DNA from 2 places in the Eubacterium album genome. Region 2 is predicted to be linked to the other one. Evidence: a T-box and tRNA genes for the amino acid it is inferred to sense, from the RefSeq annotation. Region 2 holds a T-box; the other holds one or more tRNA genes.
The links. A T-box is a leader RNA that pairs with one kind of tRNA and senses whether it is charged. The one in region 2 lies ahead of thrS (threonine--tRNA ligase), so its partner is inferred to be a tRNA-Thr.

Region 1: it has a tRNA-Thr gene. The T-box ahead of thrS (threonine--tRNA ligase) is inferred to sense a tRNA for this amino acid. The anticodon was not compared.

Annotation. Positions count from the first base shown of each region.
Region 1 covers NZ_JAODBU010000001.1:31,619-41,658, forward strand. The annotation lists gene N5B56_RS00125 (potassium/proton antiporter) at 1-1,419, shown strand, start outside; gene N5B56_RS00130 (GGGtGRT protein) at 1,499-2,509, opposite strand; gene N5B56_RS00135 (iron-sulfur cluster assembly scaffold protein) at 2,522-3,214, opposite strand; gene N5B56_RS00140 (LysR family transcriptional regulator) at 3,658-4,608, opposite strand; gene asd (aspartate-semialdehyde dehydrogenase) at 4,752-5,837, opposite strand; gene N5B56_RS00150 (hypothetical protein) at 5,911-6,300, opposite strand; gene N5B56_RS00155 (hypothetical protein) at 6,411-6,989, opposite strand; tRNA gene N5B56_RS00160 (tRNA-Thr) at 7,208-7,280, shown strand; gene N5B56_RS00165 (hypothetical protein) at 7,333-7,563, opposite strand; gene N5B56_RS00170 (DUF5721 family protein) at 7,802-8,293, shown strand; gene htpG (molecular chaperone HtpG) at 8,528-10,040, shown strand, end outside.
Region 2 covers NZ_JAODBU010000007.1:246,069-256,108, forward strand. The annotation lists gene N5B56_RS08670 (DAK2 domain-containing protein) at 1-1,162, shown strand, start outside; gene N5B56_RS08675 (DUF6106 family protein) at 1,179-1,685, shown strand; gene guaB (IMP dehydrogenase) at 1,803-3,257, shown strand; gene N5B56_RS08685 (trigger factor) at 3,522-4,601, shown strand; gene N5B56_RS08690 (CAP domain-containing protein) at 4,755-5,051, shown strand; T-box leader at 5,157-5,355, shown strand; gene thrS (threonine--tRNA ligase) at 5,443-7,407, shown strand; gene N5B56_RS08700 (DUF1540 domain-containing protein) at 7,516-7,839, shown strand; gene infC (translation initiation factor IF-3) at 8,142-8,636, shown strand; gene rpmI (50S ribosomal protein L35) at 8,667-8,864, shown strand; gene rplT (50S ribosomal protein L20) at 8,887-9,243, shown strand; gene N5B56_RS08720 (ABC transporter ATP-binding protein) at 9,410-10,040, shown strand, end outside.

The sequences.
Region 1 (10,040 bases), on a different contig from region 2:
AAAATCTGTATGCTTGCCCTATGTTTCATTATGTTTTATGGAGGTTTCAATACAAAATGGGCTACCGCTAAAACTGTAGCTTTAAAAGCCATTTTATTATCAACTATTGGAGTTATAATCACCGCCACAATCACAGGTTTATTCTGCTATATTATTCTTAAATTTTCTTTTGTAGAAAGTTTCCTGATTGGTTCAGTTCTTTCCTCAACTGATGCAGCAAGTGTTTTTTCTATATTAAGAAAGAAAAAGTTAAATTTAAAAAATGGAACTGCATCTCTCCTTGAAATCGAAAGCGGAAGCAACGACCCTGTATCATATATGCTTACAATCATAGGAATATCTTTGTTTAATTCTAAATCATTATCTACAATACCTTTAATGATTTTTTCACAGATATTCTTTGGCTTATTAATAGGTGTAAGTTTCGCATTTATTGGATTATTTATAATAAAAAAGACAACAATAATAAGTAATGGATTAGACACAATATTTATGATTGCTTTAATATTAGCTTCATTTGGTATTTCTCTCTATATAAATGGAAACGCATTATTAAGCGTATATTTATTAGGTATAATACTTGGTAACACAAAAATTAAAAATAAAGATATACTTATTCCATTTTTTGATGGAATTACCGGTCTGGCTCAAATTTTAATTTTCTTTTTACTTGGATTACTTGCATTTCCACACAAATTTCCTGATATAGCTATGCCTTCACTTTGCATTGTTGCTATACTAACTTTAATTGCAAGACCAATAGCTGTATTTGCATTGCTGATACCATTCAAATGTAGTATTAAGCAATGCCTATTAACATCATGGTCGGGACTTCGCGGTGCTGCTTCTATTGTTTTTTCGATTATGGTTGTTGCCGGGAACCCTGATATCTCTTTAGATATATTTCATATTGTTTTTATGGTTGCTTTATTTTCAGTTTCAATTCAAGGAACTCTTATTCCTAAGATAGCAAATAAATTAAAGATGATTGATAACAACGAAGATGTTCGAAAAACATTTAATGATTATAAGGAGGATTCTTCTATTACCTTAATGAGAATGTACATACCTAAAGGTCATAATTGGGAGAATAAATTAATTAGTGATGTAAGTATGCCCACTAATTCTTTAGCTCTTATGATTAAACGCAATGGAACAACTATAATTCCTAAAGGTGATACTATGATTTTAGCGAAAGATACATTAATACTTAGTGTTCCTTCATACGAACCATCAGGGCAGGAGAATCTAAAAGAAATCAAGATACAAAGCACAGATAAATGGTGTAACAAAACAATTCAGGAATTAAATTTACCAGAAAATGTTCTTATTGCTTTAATTAAACGAGGCGAAGATAATTTAATACCCGACGGGAATACATTAATAAAAGAAAATGATTTTGTTGTGTTATATAAATAGGAATTTAAAGTCCATTATTAAAAAAGTACCGCAATCCCTTTGATTACGGCACTTTCAAGTGTTTTATTTAATTGTTTGATTAGAACTTGCCAGCGTTAGCTGCTTCCTCAACGGAAACTGCTACAGCTACTGTAGCACCTACCATTGGGTTATTACCCATTCCGATAAGACCCATCATTTCAACGTGAGCCGGAACTGATGAAGAACCTGCGAACTGAGCGTCTGAATGCATACGTCCTAATGTATCTGTCATACCATATGAAGCTGGACCAGCAGCCATGTTATCCGGATGAAGTGTACGTCCTGTACCACCACCTGATGCTACTGAGAAATACTTCTTACCCTGTTCGATACATTCTTTCTTATATGTACCTGCAACAGGATGCTGGAATCTAGTTGGGTTTGTTGAGTTACCTGTAATAGATACACCAACGTTTTCGTGATGCATGATTGCAACACCTTCCTGTACATCGTCAGCACCGTAACATTTAACAGTTGCACGAAGTCCATCTGAGTAAGCTTTTTCGTAAACAATGTTTAACTTAGCTTCTTTATAATCGTATTTTGTTTCAACGAATGTGAAACCGTTAATTCTTGAGATAATCTGAGCTGCATCTTTTCCAAGACCATTTAAGATAACTCTTAAAGGTTTCTTACGAACCTTGTTAGCTTTTTCAGCGATACCGATAGCACCTTCAGCAGCTGCGAATGATTCATGTCCTGCAAGGAATGCGAAACATTCTGTTTCTTCTTCAAGTAACATCTTTCCTAAGTTACCATGTCCAAGACCTACTTTTCTGTGGTCAGCAACAGAACCAGGAATACAGAAAGCCTGAAGACCTTCACCGATTGCTGCAGCAGCATCAGCAGCTCTTCTACATCCTTTCTTAATAGCAATAGCTGCACCTACTGTATAAGCCCAGCATGCATTTTCAAAACAAATTGGCTGAATCTTTTTAACCTGTTCGTAAACATCTAATCCAGCGTCCTTTGTAATCTTTTCAGCTTCTTCGATAGAAGCGATTCCATAACTATTTAAAACAGAATTAATCTGATCAATTCTTCTTTCATATGATTCAAATAATGCCATTGTTGTTACCTCCTATTCCTTTCTTGGATCGATAATCTTAACAGCGTCATCAACACGTCCATACTGACCCTTTGATTTTTCCCAAGCTGTTGTAGGATCATCACCTTTTTTAATAAAGTCTGTCATCTTTCCAAGATTTACAAACTGGTAACCAATAACTTCATTATCAGCATCAAGAGCGATACCTGTTACATAACCTTCAGCCATTTCAAGGTATCTAACACCTTTAGCCTTTGTTGCGTACATTGTACCAACCTGTGAACGAAGACCTTTACCTAAATCTTCAAGTCCGGCACCAACTACAAGACCATCATCTGAGAAAGCACTCTGTGTTCTACCATATACAATCTGTAAGAATAATTCTCTCATTGCTGTATTGATAGCATCACAAACTAAGTCAGTGTTTAAAGCTTCAAGAATTGTCTTTCCCTGAAGAATTTCAGCTGCCATAGCTGCTGAATGTGTCATACCTGAACATCCGATTGTTTCTACTAATGCTTCTTCAATGATACCTTCTTTAACATTTAAAGTAAGCTTACATGCTCCCTGCTGAGGTGCACACCAGCCTACACCATGTGTAAAGCCTGAAATATCTTCGATTTTTTTTGAATGAACCCATTTTCCTTCTTCTGGAATTGGAGCTGGTTCATGCTTTGCACCCTTAGCTACAGGGCACATCATTTCAACTTCTTTTGAATAAATCATTTGAATAAATACTCCTTTCGAAATATAACCTAGGGAACTATCCCCATATTTTTAGCATAAAACAAGTAATGCTACCCATCTTATGCTATGTATTATTTGTGAGCGTTTAGTCTGCCCACACCTTTGTTTATTTTCTCATAAAATCACAAAATAGTCTATAGTTTTACAAAATCTTTCAAAAAAAAATTGTAACTGCAGGTGTTGTTGTAAGTATAACTATTGTTGGATGAGATATTTCAAGATATCCTACATTAAGTGTACTTGTTACGAGAAATGTTAATGAAAGTCAAATGAAAGACCCCTCTTCAATGATTTTTCATAATATCACTCCTTCAATTTTTATATATAAAATGTATATATTCCTATTTTTTTGCTAATTATGGAACACATTTTCCACATTGTGTAGATATTTTGTAAACAAAAATTATATTTTGTTCATTTTTTTATTCAAATATTGTTTTCATTTCATTAATAAACAATCTTCCTGCCTTTGAAATATATTTTCCTTTTTTAAATGCTACACACATTTTTCTGCTTGTACTTTCTTTTGTTCCCACTTTGTAATATATAGGATGATTTGCATAATTATTAAATTTAATAGCACTTTCAGCAACAAAAGTCACACCCATTCCAGCCACTGCCATTGCAAATCCTGTTGTTGACTGCTGAATTTCCATTATTTCCTCCGGGCTAATTGAATATTCGTCAAACAATTTGTTTACAATCTTTCTAACTCTTTGGTCTTCATTTAATAATATAAATCTTTCATCTTTAAATTCAGACATATCAACTTCTTTTATAGCTTCATCATTCAGTTTTCCTGCAATTATAGTTTCAGGACTAACCTGATAATCTTTCAACTTTTCATTTATAACATTTTCCCTTGGTACCGCTATAACAATTCTTTCTTCAAATATATCTTCTTTTTCAAATAAACTATCATCTATATCACTGTCAGAAAGGAAAATATCAACCGTACCGTCTAAACATTTTCTTTGAATATCCGGAGTTTTTCCTTCTATTATCTGAAAGTTAATTCCGGGATATTTTTTACTATATTCTGTTAACGCATATGGCAAATAACTCAACGAAAAACATGCAGTACTGCCTAATACAATCGTTCCGGTTTTAAGTTCATTTAAATCCGATATTTCTTTTTCAAAACGTTCTTTAGCTTCTATAACTGAACCCGCATACTCTAAATATGATTTGCCAAATTCTGTAAGTTCAATAGGTGATATACTTCTGTCAAATAAAAGTATTCCCCACTTTTTTTCTAATTTATTGATATATGAACTTAAAGCCGGTTGCGAAATTCCAAGTTTCTTTGATGCTTTAGAAAAGCTTTTTTCTTTCGCCACTTCTTTAACATAATAAAATCCTGTATTCTTCATCTTTTTTCTCCATCCTATTGAATATTAAATTATATTTTATCACTAATACGTCAAATCTGTCGAGTATCCTTTGTAGATTCATTAGGTGCATATAAAAGCAGATGGCATCACATTGACACCATCTGCTTTAAAATTTTAATTAATTATTTTGCTGTAATATATCCCTGTGCTGTAAGAAGTTCTGCTGAAAGAACTGCTCCGCCTGCTGCGCCTCTTAAAGTATTGTGAGATAATCCTACAAATTTATAATCATATACTGTATCTTCTCTTAATCTACCTACTGAGATTCCCATACCATTTTCAAAGTTTACATCTAATGAGACCTGTGGTCTGTTATCTTCTTCTAAGTACTGAATAAACTGCTTTGGAGCACTTGGAAGTTCAAGTTTCTGTGGAAGACCACTGAAGTTTCTTAATTTTTCAATTAATTGTTCCTTTGTAGGTTTCTTAGCAAACTTAACAAATACTGCTGCTGTATGTCCATCAAGAACCGGTACTCTGATACACTGAGTTGTTATTATAGGACTTGTAGCCTTTTTAATAACACCATCTTCAATCTTTCCCCAAAGTCTAAGTGGTTCCTGTTCAGATTTTTCTTCTTCACCACCAATAAATGGAATTATGTTTCCTTCCATTTCCGGCCAGTCTTTAAATGTTTTACCTGCACCTGAAATTGCCTGATATGTTGTTGCTACAACTTCTGTAGGTTCAAATTCCTTCCATGCTGTAAGAACTGGTGCATAACTCTGTATTGAGCAATTAGGCTTAACTGCTACGAAACCTCTCTTTGTGCCAAGTCTTTCTTTCTGGTATTTAATAACTTCATAATGTTCAGGATTAATTTCAGGAACAACCATTGGTACATCAGGTGTCCATCTATGTGCACTATTATTTGAAACTACAGGTGTTTCTGTTTTAGCGTAAGCTTCTTCAATAGCTTTAATTTCATCCTTTGACATATCTACTGCACTAAACACAAAGTCAACTGTTGAAGCTACTGCTTCTACTTCATTAACATTATGAACAATCATGTTCTTAACTTTTTCAGGCATAGGTGTTGTCATTTTCCATCTATCGCCTACAGCTTCTTCGTATGTTTTCCCTGCTGAACGTGGGCTTGCAGCTAATGTTGTAACTTCATACCAAGGATGATCTGCAAGTAAAGTTATAAATCTCTGTCCTACCATTCCTGTTGCGCCTAAAACGCCAACCTTTAATTTCTTTTCCATATGACCTCTCCATTTTTTTATTTTTGGTGATTAATCCACCCATATATTATGAACAATCAGATGTATTATTTATTTAGTATAAATCTGACCAATCATCATCACTGTTAGAATCTACATCTGTAGAATTACTATTGTTACTATTATCATTTAATACATCATCTGAAGAATCATTTTTTTTATCATTTGATGAACCATCTTTATCTCCATCAAAGAATATATCTTCAGCTGAATTATTTCCATTACCATTGTTATTAATCTTTGCTGTTTCCTGTTCTGTAGTTGTTTCTTTCTCTTTATCAGTATTTTTTGTGATAACTTCAGTCGTTGTAACTTTCTTGTTATTGCTTTCACTTTCTTTTAAAGAATTAAATCCAACTATTCCTGCTAACGCAATTACTATTACTGCTAACGCAATTACTATTACTATTACGCAAACAAGTACTATACTACTTCTTTTTTTCATATTGTCATTTCTCCTACAATTATATGTCTTGTTTCTCAATTAAGTCAGATGCCGATTATGGGAAACTTTTTTATAGCAAATGAATTTTGCTCATTTTTCCTAATATCAGATTATTTTTCTATGGAAACAGTTGTTTCTTCCACAGTCAATGTTTCTTCGTTAAGAAGCGATTCATCTTCTAACTGTTTTTGTCTTTCTTCTAACTTTTTCCGGTATTCTTCATCATATTTTTGTACTGATGTTTTATATGTATCGCTCATACAATATATTTCTACCTGCATAATTCCATAGCATAAAAGTATAACAACTAAAATACCTATAAACCCTGAAACAGGATTATGTTTTCTAAATACCGGAATGTTATCTATATATTTAAAATCTGACAAAAATAATGCCGGACTTAATACTGCAACGAGAATAAATACATATTTAAATATCTCTAAAACAACATCTAGTGGTTCAAATTTAAGTGATGTAAATTCTCCATATAAACTAAATAACACATATGAAATAACTAATACATAATATAACAATGCCGGAATCATCTTATAAGACTTTCCTGAGCGGAATCCAAACAATTTGACATTGTCATATTTCTGTGGATTTTCAAGTCTGTTACGTTTATTATCATACTTTTTATAAATGTCCCTGTTATTCGCTGTTCTGTATGGTTTATATTTTTTTGTCATTGACTCTCCTAACAATCATTAAATCTGATTAAATATTAATGCCAACAAAAATATTAACAATTAACTTTTAAGATGTCAAAAAGTTCTTCTTTCCGACAATACGGTTATTATAACCACTTTACAATGAAATGTAAATAATTAGTTCACGTATTTAAGATTTAATCTAATAATTAATTGACAACAATTTTATCATTTTGTATTATATATAGGTGTGACACGCTTCTGTGGCTCAGTTGGTAGAGCGACGCACTCGTAATGCGTAGGCCACGGGTTCGAATCCCGTCAGGAGCTGATTAAAAGGCTATCAGATTTACTATTATCTGATAGCCTTTATAAGTTTCATTTATAATTTTTTTATTAACTCTTTACCCATATCGGTTATATCACCTAATACGTCTCCATAAATTCCTACTGAACCTTTTGTATTTGATCCTCTTCCTCTGTTCGTTTCTGATAGAACAGCCTTATATATAACTGCTCCTGCTCCTAAATTTGTCGGTGGTGTAAAATAATCTAACCACTGATCTGCAAATGTTCCACCTACTGCATCAATTGCTCCTTTAATAAAACCCATTTTTCTGTTCCTTTCATGTAATTATTTTGTATCTTTGTTTATCCATCTCATCCCGTTATTTAAAATATATCATTTTATTTTATATTTATATTCATTCTACAGAAAAAATAAAACCCAATACAATTATATTCTTTTATATCATTTGTAACCTTAAAAGTCAATTTTAATTGCCGTTTGCATCCATATTTGCTATAGTAACAAGTACAGACTTTTAGTAGCAAAATAAAGGAGAATTTGCATGATAGCAATTAATGTGATTAGTAAAAACGAATTTATGAACGCAATTTTTATAAAAGATACATTTGACTATATGTTGGTAAGCGAATTAGAATTAACAACAATCAACACTTTCTCTGTTGACGGGCGTATTAACAAAGATTTTATTAAAAAAAATGAACTTGAAGAACCTGAAGACGATTTCATCTCATGGGGAAGTATCAGACATATATGTTTTGAAATTATCAAAGGGAAAAACGCTCCATTAAAATTTAAAATCACATTAAAACTTCCTAATTCTTATATTGAAAAAATGTTAACTTCTGTTGATACTAACATTGAAGCTTCGCAGGTTTTAGGAATGTACATACATATTAATTATGAAAACAACAAGTTAAATGTTATTACAGGTACCTCCTTAAGTATATTTACAATGGACAAGTCCATTGATAAATTCTGGGATAAACAAATTACTACTTTACTAAATCAGCATTTCGAACTTGAAATCGAATAAATTATAAATTCAATACAATTTTAAAACTCATAAACACATCTTCTCGCGCATTTGTTAGCACTCTTTTTTATCGAGTGCTAATTTTCTCTTGACTTTTACATTTGACCTGTCTAAAATATATATCAAGCGTAAAAATTATGGTGAATGCAAATACTTCGGAATTGTGAAAATTGATAAAATAAAAAGAAATAGTATTTGCAAACACTAATAGATTTATATAAAGGAGTGATATATATGGCAGCTACAAAAGGTAGTTTATCTATTAACAGTGAAAATATTTTCCCAATTATAAAGAAATGGTTATACTCTGATCACGATATATTTTTCAGAGAACTTATTTCTAATGGTTGCGATGCAATTACAAAATTAAAAAAATTATCTCTTATCGGAGAATACGAATTTAAAGATGACGAAGAAAGTGAACTTAAAGTTCAGGTTATAGCCAATGCTAAAGACAAGACATTAACATTTATCGATAACGGTATCGGTATGACAGCTGAGGAAATTGATGAATACATCAATCAGATTGCTTTCTCAGGTGCTGAAGCATTTCTTGAGCAATACAAAGACAAAACTAACGAAGACCAGATTATCGGTCATTTTGGTTTAGGTTTCTATTCTGCTTTTATGGTTGCAGATAGAGTTACTATTGAGTCTCTTTCTTATAAAGAAGGTTCTAAGGCTGTAAAATGGGAATGTGAAAATGGTCTCGAATTTTCTATGGATGACTGCGATAAAACAGACAGAGGTACAAAGATTACTTTATATTTAAATGATGATAGCTTAGAATTTGCAAATGAGTTCAAAGCACGTGAAATCATTCACAAGTACTGTTCTTTTATGCCTGTTGAAATATTCCTTTCTAACCCAAACGCTGAACCAGAATATGATACAATTCCTGAATCAGAAGTAACTGACAAAGATACAGTAATTGAAACTATTGTTGAAGAAGCTAAAACTGAAGAAAAAGAAAATGAAGATGGAACTAAAGAGGTTGTAGAGGTTTCTCCTGCTACTACTAAAGCTAAAATCCTTAAAAGACCTAAGAGCATTAGTAATCCCGTTCCACTTTGGACAAAGCATCCAAATGAGTGCACTGAAGAAGAATACAGACAGTTCTATCATGAAGTATTTATGGATTATAAGGAACCTTTATTCTGGATTCATTTAAATATGGATTATCCATTTAACTTAAAGGGTATTCTTTACTTCCCTAAGATTAATACTGAATTCGAATCTGTAGAAGGTGTTATCAAATTATATAACAATCAGGTATTTATTGCTGATAACATTAAAGAAGTTATTCCTGAATTTTTAATGGTATTAAAGGGTGTAATCGATTGTCCTGACCTTCCACTTAACGTATCAAGAAGTGCTCTTCAGAACGATGGATTCGTTAAGAAGATTTCCGATTACATTACTAAGAAGGTTGCTGATAAGCTTTCAGGAATGTGCAAAACAGATAAAGAAAATTACGAAAAATACTGGGATGACATTTCACCATTCATTAAATATGGATGCCTTAAAGATGAAAAATTCTGTGAGAAGATGTCTGACTATGTTTTATTTAAAAATATTGACGATAAATTCCTTACATTTAAAGAATGCTTAGAAAAAAATAAAGAAGCTCACGAAAACACAATCTTCTATACAACTGACCCTGTTCAGCAAAGTCAGTACATTAATATGTATAGAAACGAAAATATAGATGTTGTTATTTTGAAAGATGCTATCGACCAGCCATTTA
Region 2 (10,040 bases):
TGTACTTAATCAGACACCTGAAATGCTTCCTGTTTTAAAACAGGCCGGAGTTGTTGATTCAGGTGGACAGGGATTAATGCAGGTTGTAAAGGGTGCTTACGATGCATTCCTTGGAAAAGAAATAGACCTTACAATAGAAGATGCAGCTAAACCGGTTGACAAGTCTAAATTAGAAGTTACAGATAATTTTGATATTAAATATGGATACTGCACTGAATTTATTATTAATTTAGATAAAGAAATGCCTATTGAAACAGAAAAAGAATTTAAAGCATATCTTGAATCTATAGGTGATTCTATTGTAGTTGTTGCTGATGATGAAGTAGTAAAGGTTCATGTTCATACTAATGATCCGGGACTTGCTATTCAGAAAGCTCTTACATTTGGATCTCTTTCAAAGATGAAGATTGATAATATGAGAGAAGAGCATCAGGAAAGATTAATTAAAGATGCTGAGAAAGTAGCAGCTCAACAGGAAGAAGAAAAAAAGAATGAGCCAAGAAAAGACTATGGATTTGTAGCAATTTCTGTAGGTGAAGGCTTAGATGAAATATTTAAGGGATTAGGAGTTGACTATATTATTTCAGGTGGTCAGACAATGAATCCAAGCACAGAAGATATTTTAGAGGCAGTTGATAAGATAAATGCCGATACAATATTTGTTCTTCCTAATAACAAGAATATTATTCTTGCAGCACAGCAGGCTGAAAGTTTAGTTGAAGATAAAAAGCTTGTTGTAATTCCATCAAAGACAGTTCCTCAGGGAATTGCAGCTATGATTGGATTTGTACAAGAATCTTCAGTAGAAGAAAACAAGGAATCAATGATTGAAAACATGTCATATATAAAGACAGGACAGTCAACTTACGCAGTAAGAGACACAGTTATTGATGATAAGGAAATTCATGAAGGAAATATTATGGGTATAGGTGATGACGGAATCCTTTCAGTAGGTGAAGATATTGCTGATACAACAGTTGATATGATTCGTGAAATGGTTGATGAAGAATCAGAAATTGTCAGCCTTTACTATGGTAGCGATGTGACAGAAGACGATGCAAATGAATTAGCAAAAAAAGTTGAAAAAGCACTTCCGGACGTAGAAGTAGAAGTTTATCCGGGTGGACAGCCAATTTACTATTATATAGCATCAGTGGAATAGGCTTGGAGGAATACGTATGGAAGAAACATTTGTAGAATATATTGTTAAAACAAAAACATCACTTTCAGCAATTGGAATTAGAATAGGATGCATATTTATTGTTATATGTTGCTTTTTACTTACAGCAGTTCTTGGAATTTTAGGTGTAACATTAGGTGTACTGGCCATTTATCTCACATATATGGCTTTTCAGATGACAAGTGTAGAATATGAATATTCAATACTTAACAGTGAAATTTCTGTTGATAAAATAATGGGACAGAGAAAAAGAAAAAAAGTTGCTGAATTTGATATGAAAAATGCAGAAATAATGGCAGATGCAGACAGTGAAGAAATTCTTCGCCGTGTTAATAATGAAATGAAGGTTCTTGATTATTCATCAAGAGAAGCCGGAAAATTAAAATATGCTGTTATTTTCAACGAAGCAAATGGGATTACGGAAATGATTTTTGAACCAAATGAAAAAATGGTTGAAGCATTACACAAAATAAGACCAAGCATAGTTAGAATTGCAAACAGATAGTTAAATATTTACATTCCTTTATGGAAAGTAATTTATTGACAATAAAAAGAAATTTTGTTAGTGTTAGTTCTAATAACTAAAAACAAAAAAGATAAAGAGAAAGAGAGGAATATTCCAATGGGAAAAATTATTGGTGAAGGAATTACTTTTGATGACGTTTTGTTAGTACCACAGTACTCACAGGTTACACCTAATATGGTTGACTTAACAACACACTTAACAAAGTCTATCAAGTTAAACATTCCAATGATGAGTGCCGGAATGGACACAGTAACAGAACACAGAATGGCTATCGCCATGGCAAGACAGGGTGGTATAGGTATTATCCACAAAAATATGTCAATCCAGGAACAGGCGGACGAAGTAGACAAAGTAAAACGTTCTGAAAACGGTGTTATTACAGATCCTTTCTATTTAACTCCAGAACATACATTAAAAGATGCTAACGATTTAATGGCAAAATTCAGAATTTCAGGTGTTCCTATTGTTGTAGGAAAGAAATTAGTTGGTATTATTACTAACCGTGATTTGAAATTTGAAACAGATGGTTCTAAGTTGATTAAAGATTCAATGACATCTGAAGGATTGATTACAGCTAAAGAGGGAATTACACTTGAAGAAGCTAAAGCAATTTTAGCTAAGGCAAGAAAAGAAAAACTTCCAATCGTAGATGACGATTTCAATTTAAAGGGATTAATTACAATAAAGGATATTGAAAAACAGATTAAATACCCATTATCAGCAAAGGATGAACAGGGAAGACTTCTTTGTGGTGCTGCAGTTGGTATTACAACAAATGTACTTGAAAGAGTAGATGCTTTAGTAAAGGCTAAAGTTGACGTTATTGTAATTGATTCAGCTCATGGTCATTCACAGAACATTTTTAATACTTTAAAATTAATTAAAGATAAATATCCTGATTTACAGGTAATAGCAGGTAATGTTGCAACAGGAGCTGCTACAAAGGATTTAATCGAAGCAGGAGCAGATGCAGTAAAGGTCGGTATTGGACCTGGATCAATTTGTACAACAAGAGTTGTTGCAGGTATTGGTGTACCACAGATTACAGCTATTATGGATTGTTACGAAGTAGCTAAAGAATATGGAGTACCTATTATTGCAGATGGTGGAATCAAGTTTTCAGGTGACATTGTAAAAGCAATCGCTGCAGGTGGAAATGTTTGTATGATGGGTTCAATGTTTGCAGGTTGTGATGAAGCACCTGGTACATTTGAATTATTCCAGGGAAGAAAATACAAAGTATACAGAGGTATGGGTTCAATTGCTGCTATGGAAAATGGTAGTAAAGACAGATACTTCCAGACAGATGCTAAGAAACTTGTTCCAGAAGGTGTTGAAGGACGTGTTGCTTACAGAGGAACATTGGAAGATACAGTATTCCAGTTAATGGGTGGTCTTAGATCAGGTATGGGATATTGTGGAGCTAAGGACATTGAAACATTAAAAGAAACAGGACAGTTTGTTAAAATTTCAGCAGCTTCATTAAAGGAAAGTCATCCACATGACATCCATATCACAAAAGAAGCTCCAAACTATAGTACAGAAGTTTAATATTTACTTAATATAGTTTGAAATAATTGTGAATTATAAAATTTTACTATGTAAAATCATAATAATATGTTAAAATTAAAAGGACTTTTGCGGAATGTAGAAGTCCTTTTATATTATGCAGAGGTGTCATTATACTTAATTTTTGTTTAGAAAATGATAAAGGTGTAAATGAGTTGAAAAATAACGGTTACTAAATGAAGCAGTTTAGTGATTGCTTATAAAATTGACACGTGTATAAAATTTGAATTATATGAGGAGAAAGTAATGAAAGTATTAAAGAAGATTTGGGTTCCGGTCTTAATTGCGATTATATTAATTGCATTTGGTGGGGCAGTATATTATCAAAAGGCAGTAGTTCCTAAAAAGGAAATTGATAAAAAAGCAGGAATTACATCCGGTAAATTAGATGATTATATTACATTAGGAGAATATAAAGGTTTATCATGTGAAGTTACACAAGATGATATCGATGAATCAATAAAAGAAGAAACACAGACATATACAGAAGTTGACAGAGAAGCAAAAGAAGGCGATTGCGTTGAAATTACATATACAGGTTATGTAGACGGAGAAAAGGACAAGAATATCAGCCAGAGTAATTGTGAATTATATGTTGGACAGGAAGAAAGCCTTTATGCAGAATTTACAAATGCAGTTGTTGGACATAAGGCAGGAGATAAAGTAGAATATCAGGCAAAAGATACAGATGACATAAATTATGTTGCGGAAAAAGATTCTGATTACACGGGCAAAAACGTTAAGTTTACGCTTAAACTTGTATCTGTAAGCGAAGAAGAAACAGAAGATGTAACAGATAAATGGGTAAAGGATAATTATAATGAAGATTATGGAATCTCAACAGTAAAAGAATTCTATAAATGGAATGAGGATTATGTTCTTGAAAACAAAAAGAGTGATTTATGGCAGAGTGCAGTTGATAATGCGACAATGAATGGATATCCTCAGGAAATGTATGATAGTGTAAAAGAAGAATTTGATTCGGATGCAGCATATTATGCAGACTCTTATGGAATTACAGTTGATGAATATTTGTATGATTTCTCAGGATATACAGAAGAAAGCTTACAGGAAGAATATTTAAATGAAGTAAAATCTAATCTTGTAATGTGGAAAATTGTTGAAAAAGAAAATTTGACAGCTTCATCATCTGAAATCGAAGATAAATACGAAGAATTATATGCTGATTGCGGATATGATAATGTTGAAGAGATGAAGAAAGATTATACTGATAAAGAAATTGAAGAAGCAGTGTTACTTGATAAAGCTATGGATGTTGTGTACGATAATGCAAATATAACAAAATCTTATAGCTTGCCAAAATAAAAATAAAACTGTAATAAGTTTACAAGTTTTATTATTGAAATACAGGAAAGTTGTTAAATAAAATTGATTTATAAGTCAGTAATGAAAAAATAAATAAGACAATAAAGATAGATAGAACAGATAATATGAACGATGTAATTTTGCAAGTGTTATTTGTTCTATTTTTTGTCTAGAGTAAGAACAACTGAATGCGATGAATTATTCAGTTACACAAGACCTGATGGAACATCCTACTTTACAGCGTTTAAACAGGCAGGAATTGATGATTGGACAAGAAGAGCAGAGAATTTGGCAGAGGATTATGATACTCCTGCAGAAGTAGTGAATGCGTGGATGAAATCTCCTACGCATAAGGCAAATATTATGAATGGAGAATTTGAGTATATAGGAATTGGATGTGTTAAAGTTGGGGAACATATATATTGGACACAGGAATTCTTAACAAGATAATGAAGAACAGAAAATATACGGCGTTTTATAAAAAATAAATACAAAATAAATTATAGCATTTGAAGTTGACAAAGCAACTTTAAATGCTATAATTGTGTTTGAATAAAGAAAACGTTGACGAGACGAGTAGATTAGCAGGAGGGCTACAGAGAGAAGCACTAAGGCTGGAAGTGCTTTGCGGATGGCTAATTGAAAACTACCTCTGAGTGACCCCAATCAGGTCCGGTGATTCCGTTATAATCGCAATGAGAGGCCTATGTAAAATAGACAATCAGGGTGGAACCGCGAGATATTCGTCCCTGCTTACTAATTGTAAGCAGGGCTTTTTTATTGTATTAATGAGTCTGGCTTACAAGAAATAATTATCAGATGTGTAAAGGAGAAAGTGAAAATGAAGATTACTTTAAAAGATGGCTCAGTAAGAGAGTATTCAGAACCAATGACAGTAAACGACATCGCATTTGACATTTCAGGCGGGCTTGGAAGAGCAGCATGTGCAGGAGAAATTGATGGCGAAGTTGTAGATTTAAGAACAACAGTAGACAAAGATTGTAATTTAAATATTTTAACATTTAAAGATGAAGCTGGAAAAGCTGCATACAGACACACTACATCACATGTTCTTGCAGAAGCAATTAAGAATTTGTATCCGGATGTAAAATTGGCTATTGGACCTTCTGTTGATAATGGATTCTATTATGATTTTGACAGCGAACCATTTTCAAGGGAAGATTTAGATAAAATTGAAGCTGAGATGAAAAAAATCATTAAGAAAGGTGCCAAACTTGAAAGATTTACACTTCCAAGAGAAGATGCAATCAAGTATATGGAAGACAGAAATGAGCCATATAAGGTAGAACTTATTAAAGATTTGCCGGAAGATTCAATTATATCTTTCTATAGTCAGGGTGAATTTGTTGATTTATGTGCAGGACCACATTTGATGTCAACAAAGTCAATTAAAGCATTTAAATTGACATCTTCATCAATGGCATACTGGAGAGGTGATTCTAATAAAGCAAGACTTCAGAGAATTTACGGAACAGCATTTGACAGCAAAGATGATTTAAAAGCTTATTTAGATGAACTTGAAGAAGCAAAGAACAGAGACCATAATAAACTTGGTAGGGAAATGGAACTTTTTACAACTGTAGATGTAATCGGACAGGGACTTCCATTACTTATGCCAAAGGGACAGAAGATGGTTCAGAAATTACAAAGATGGATTGAGGACCTTGAAGATAATGAATGGGGTTATGTACGTACAAAGACTCCATTAATGGCAAAGAGTGATTTGTATAAAATTTCAGGACACTGGGATCATTACAAAGAAGGAATGTTTGTATTAGGCGATGAAGAAAAAGATAAAGAAGTATTTGCACTTCGCCCAATGACATGTCCATTCCAATACTATGTATACAAAGCAAGCCAGAAGAGTTATAGAGATTTGCCATGCAGATATGGTGAAACATCTACACTTTTTAGAAATGAAGATTCAGGTGAAATGCATGGACTTACAAGAGTTCGTCAGTTTACAATTTCAGAAGGTCATCTTATTGTAAGACCTGACCAGATGGTTAAAGAATTTAAGGATTGTATAGCATTAGCTCAGTACTGTTTACAGACTTTAGGATTAGAAGAAGATGTAACATATCATCTTTCAAAATGGGATCCTGAAAATAAAGAAAAATATATCGGAGAACCTGAAGTATGGAATGAAACAGAACAGGATATTAGAAATGTTTTAAATGAATTAAATATCCCATTTGTAGAAGATGTTGGTGAAGCAGCGTTTTACGGACCAAAGGTAGATATCAATGCAAAGAATGTATATGGAAAAGAAGATACAATGATTACAATTCAGTGGGATGCTTTATTAGCTGAACAGTTTGATATGTATTACATTGATGAAAATGGAGATAAGGTAAGACCATATATCATCCATAGAACATCTATCGGATGCTATGAAAGAACACTTGCATGGTTAATTGAAAAATATGCAGGCAAGTTTCCAACATGGTTATGTCCTGAACAGGTAAGAGTTTTACCAATTTCAGATAAATATGTTGACTATGCAGAAAAAGTAGCTGCAGAACTCAAGAAAAACGGAATTGATGTTACTGTTGATGGAAGATCAGAAAAGATTGGATATAAGATTAGAGAAGCACGTTTAGACAAACTTCCTTATATGCTTGTTGTAGGACAACAGGAAGAGGCTGATGGAACAGTATCTGTAAGAAGCAGATTTGCAGGTGATGAAGGAATTAAGAAATTAGATGAATTTATTGATGCAATTTGCAAAGAAATCAGAACAAAAGAAATCAGAAAAGAAATTCCATTAGAAGAGAGAAAATAATACTGATTTAAAAATTTTGTTTATTAAATAAAATGCATAAAAAAAGAACAATTGAAGAAAATAAGCATATCGGAAAATTTCCGAAATATATAATTGGAGGACGAAGATATGCCTATTTTAAATTGTTCAGTTCAAAATTGCTATTATAACAAAGAAAAGAAGTGCTGTCTTGATGGAATAAGAGTGGAAGGAAGCACAGCAGATACTGTTAACTCAACAGCCTGTGGAAGTTTTAAGGAACAGGGTGAAGGAAGCTATACAAGTGATTGTCATTGTGGAATGTCACCGGAAACAAAATTACAGGTGCAGTGCGAAGCAGTTAAATGTACATTTAATGGTGATAAAAAATGTTGCGCAGATCGTATAGGAATTGAAGGTAATGGTGCAAAGCATTATACTGAAACAGCCTGTGGAACATTTAAGCCTGAATAAAATGTAAAATGATAAATTAAAAAAGGTATTTCAAAATAGTGATTTAAGGACGGATAAGTGAATTTATCTGCCTGATTAAAGCTTGAAGAAAACAAAAAAACATAAATCAAAAAAATGTGTTGACATATGTATTGCAAGATGGTAATATATATGTCGATGTATAAAACAAAGCAGAGTATCCACTCTCACCCAGACACATAGAGGTGATTCGAGGTTAACATTTAATTCATTTGATTTGAGTTTTTAGTGGATAGTCTGACTATCCACTTTTTTTATGGAGGTGCAATACCATTAGCGAGTTAATGATTAATGAACAGATTAGGGACAAAGAAATAAGGCTCATTGGTTCAGATGGAGAACAGCTTGGAATTATGTCTTCAAGAGAAGCATTGAAGAAGGCTGAAGAAGCTGAATTAGATTTAATTAAGATTGCCCCAAAGGCTCAGCCACCTGTTTGCAAGATTATGGATTACGGAAAGTATAGATATGAATTGCAGAAGAAGGAAAAGGAAGCCAAGAAAAAACAAAAGTCAGTAGAAATTAAGGAAATCAGATTATCTCCTAACGTTGAGATTAATGATTTGAAGACAAAGGCTAATAATGCAAGAAAGTTCTTAGAAAAGGGTGACAAAGTTAAAGTAACTCTTAGATTCAGAGGACGTGAGATGGCTCATATTAGTAGTAGTGCGCATGTTTTAGATGACTTTGCTAAGTTATTAGAAGATATATCAGTAATAAGCAAAAAAGCTAAACTTGAAGGTAGAAACATGACAATGTTTCTCGAACAAAAGCGATAGGCTAGAGTTTAAATTAAGGAGGAATATAAAATGCCAAAAATCAAGACAAGCAGAGCAGCTGCAAAACGTTTTAAAGTTACAGGAACAGGTAAACTTAAAAGAAACAAAGCTTATAAGTCACATATTTTAACAAAGAAATCAACTAAGAGAAAGAGAAATCTTAGAAAAGCAACAGTTACTGATGCTACAAACGTAAAAAATATGAAGAAGATTTTACCTTATTTATAATTCTGAGTAGGAGGAAATTATCATGGCAAGAATTAAAGGCGGAATGAACGCTAGAAAAAAACATAATAGAGTATTAAAGCTCGCTAAGGGTTACAGAGGAGCAAGATCAAAACAGTATAGAGTAGCAAAGCAGTCAGTAATGAGAGCTTTGACTTCAGCTTATGCTGGTAGAAAGCAGAAAAAGAGACAGTTCAGACAGTTATGGATTGCAAGAATTAACGCTGCAGCTAGAATGAATGGTCTTTCATACAGCAAATTTATGTATGGTCTTAAATTAGCAGGTGTTGAAATGAACAGAAAGATGTTAGCTGAAATGGCAGTTAACGATGCTGAAGGATTTACTAAATTAGTAGAAGTTGCTAAAGCAAAATTAGCATAATTTTAATATATTTAATACTTATAAAAAAGCAGTGAGTTATTCTCACTGCTTTTTTATTTTCACAAAAGAATCACAATTTGAACGAAATAACGTCACAATTGAAACATAGAATATACAAGAAAGTTATTGTAACGATACAATGCAATAAAATAGTAGGAGGAAAGACATGAGTATTGTAGAGATAAACAATCTTGTTAAAAAATATGGAGATAACGTTGCAGTTAATGATTTGAGTCTTAATATTGATTCAAAAGGTGTCTATGGATTTTTAGGACCAAATGGTGCAGGAAAATCTACGACAATGAACGTATTAACAGGGTATATAGGTGCAACATCAGGAACTGTTATAATTAATGGATATGACATTTTTAAAGAGCCTGAGGAGGCAAAAAAGAATGTTGGCTATTTGCCGGAGATTCCACCCCTTTATCAGGATATGACTGTATATGAATACTTGGAATTTGTATCTAAGATAAAGAAAATAAAGAAGGAAGAAAGAAAGGCTTGCATAGAACAGTCTTTGGAAATGACAAGAACGACAGAAATTAGAGAACGACTTATTAGGAATTTGTCAAAAGGATATAAGCAAAGAGTAGGAATTGCGCAGGCAATTATGGGAATGCCTGACCTTATTATTTTAGACGAGCCAACAGTAGGTCTTGATCCAAAACAGATAATAGAAATTAGAGATTTGATTAGAAATTTAGGAAAAGAGCATACTGTAATTTTGAGCTCGCATATTTTGACTGAAATAAGTGAAGTATGTGAGAATATATTTATTATTTCTCAGGGCAAAC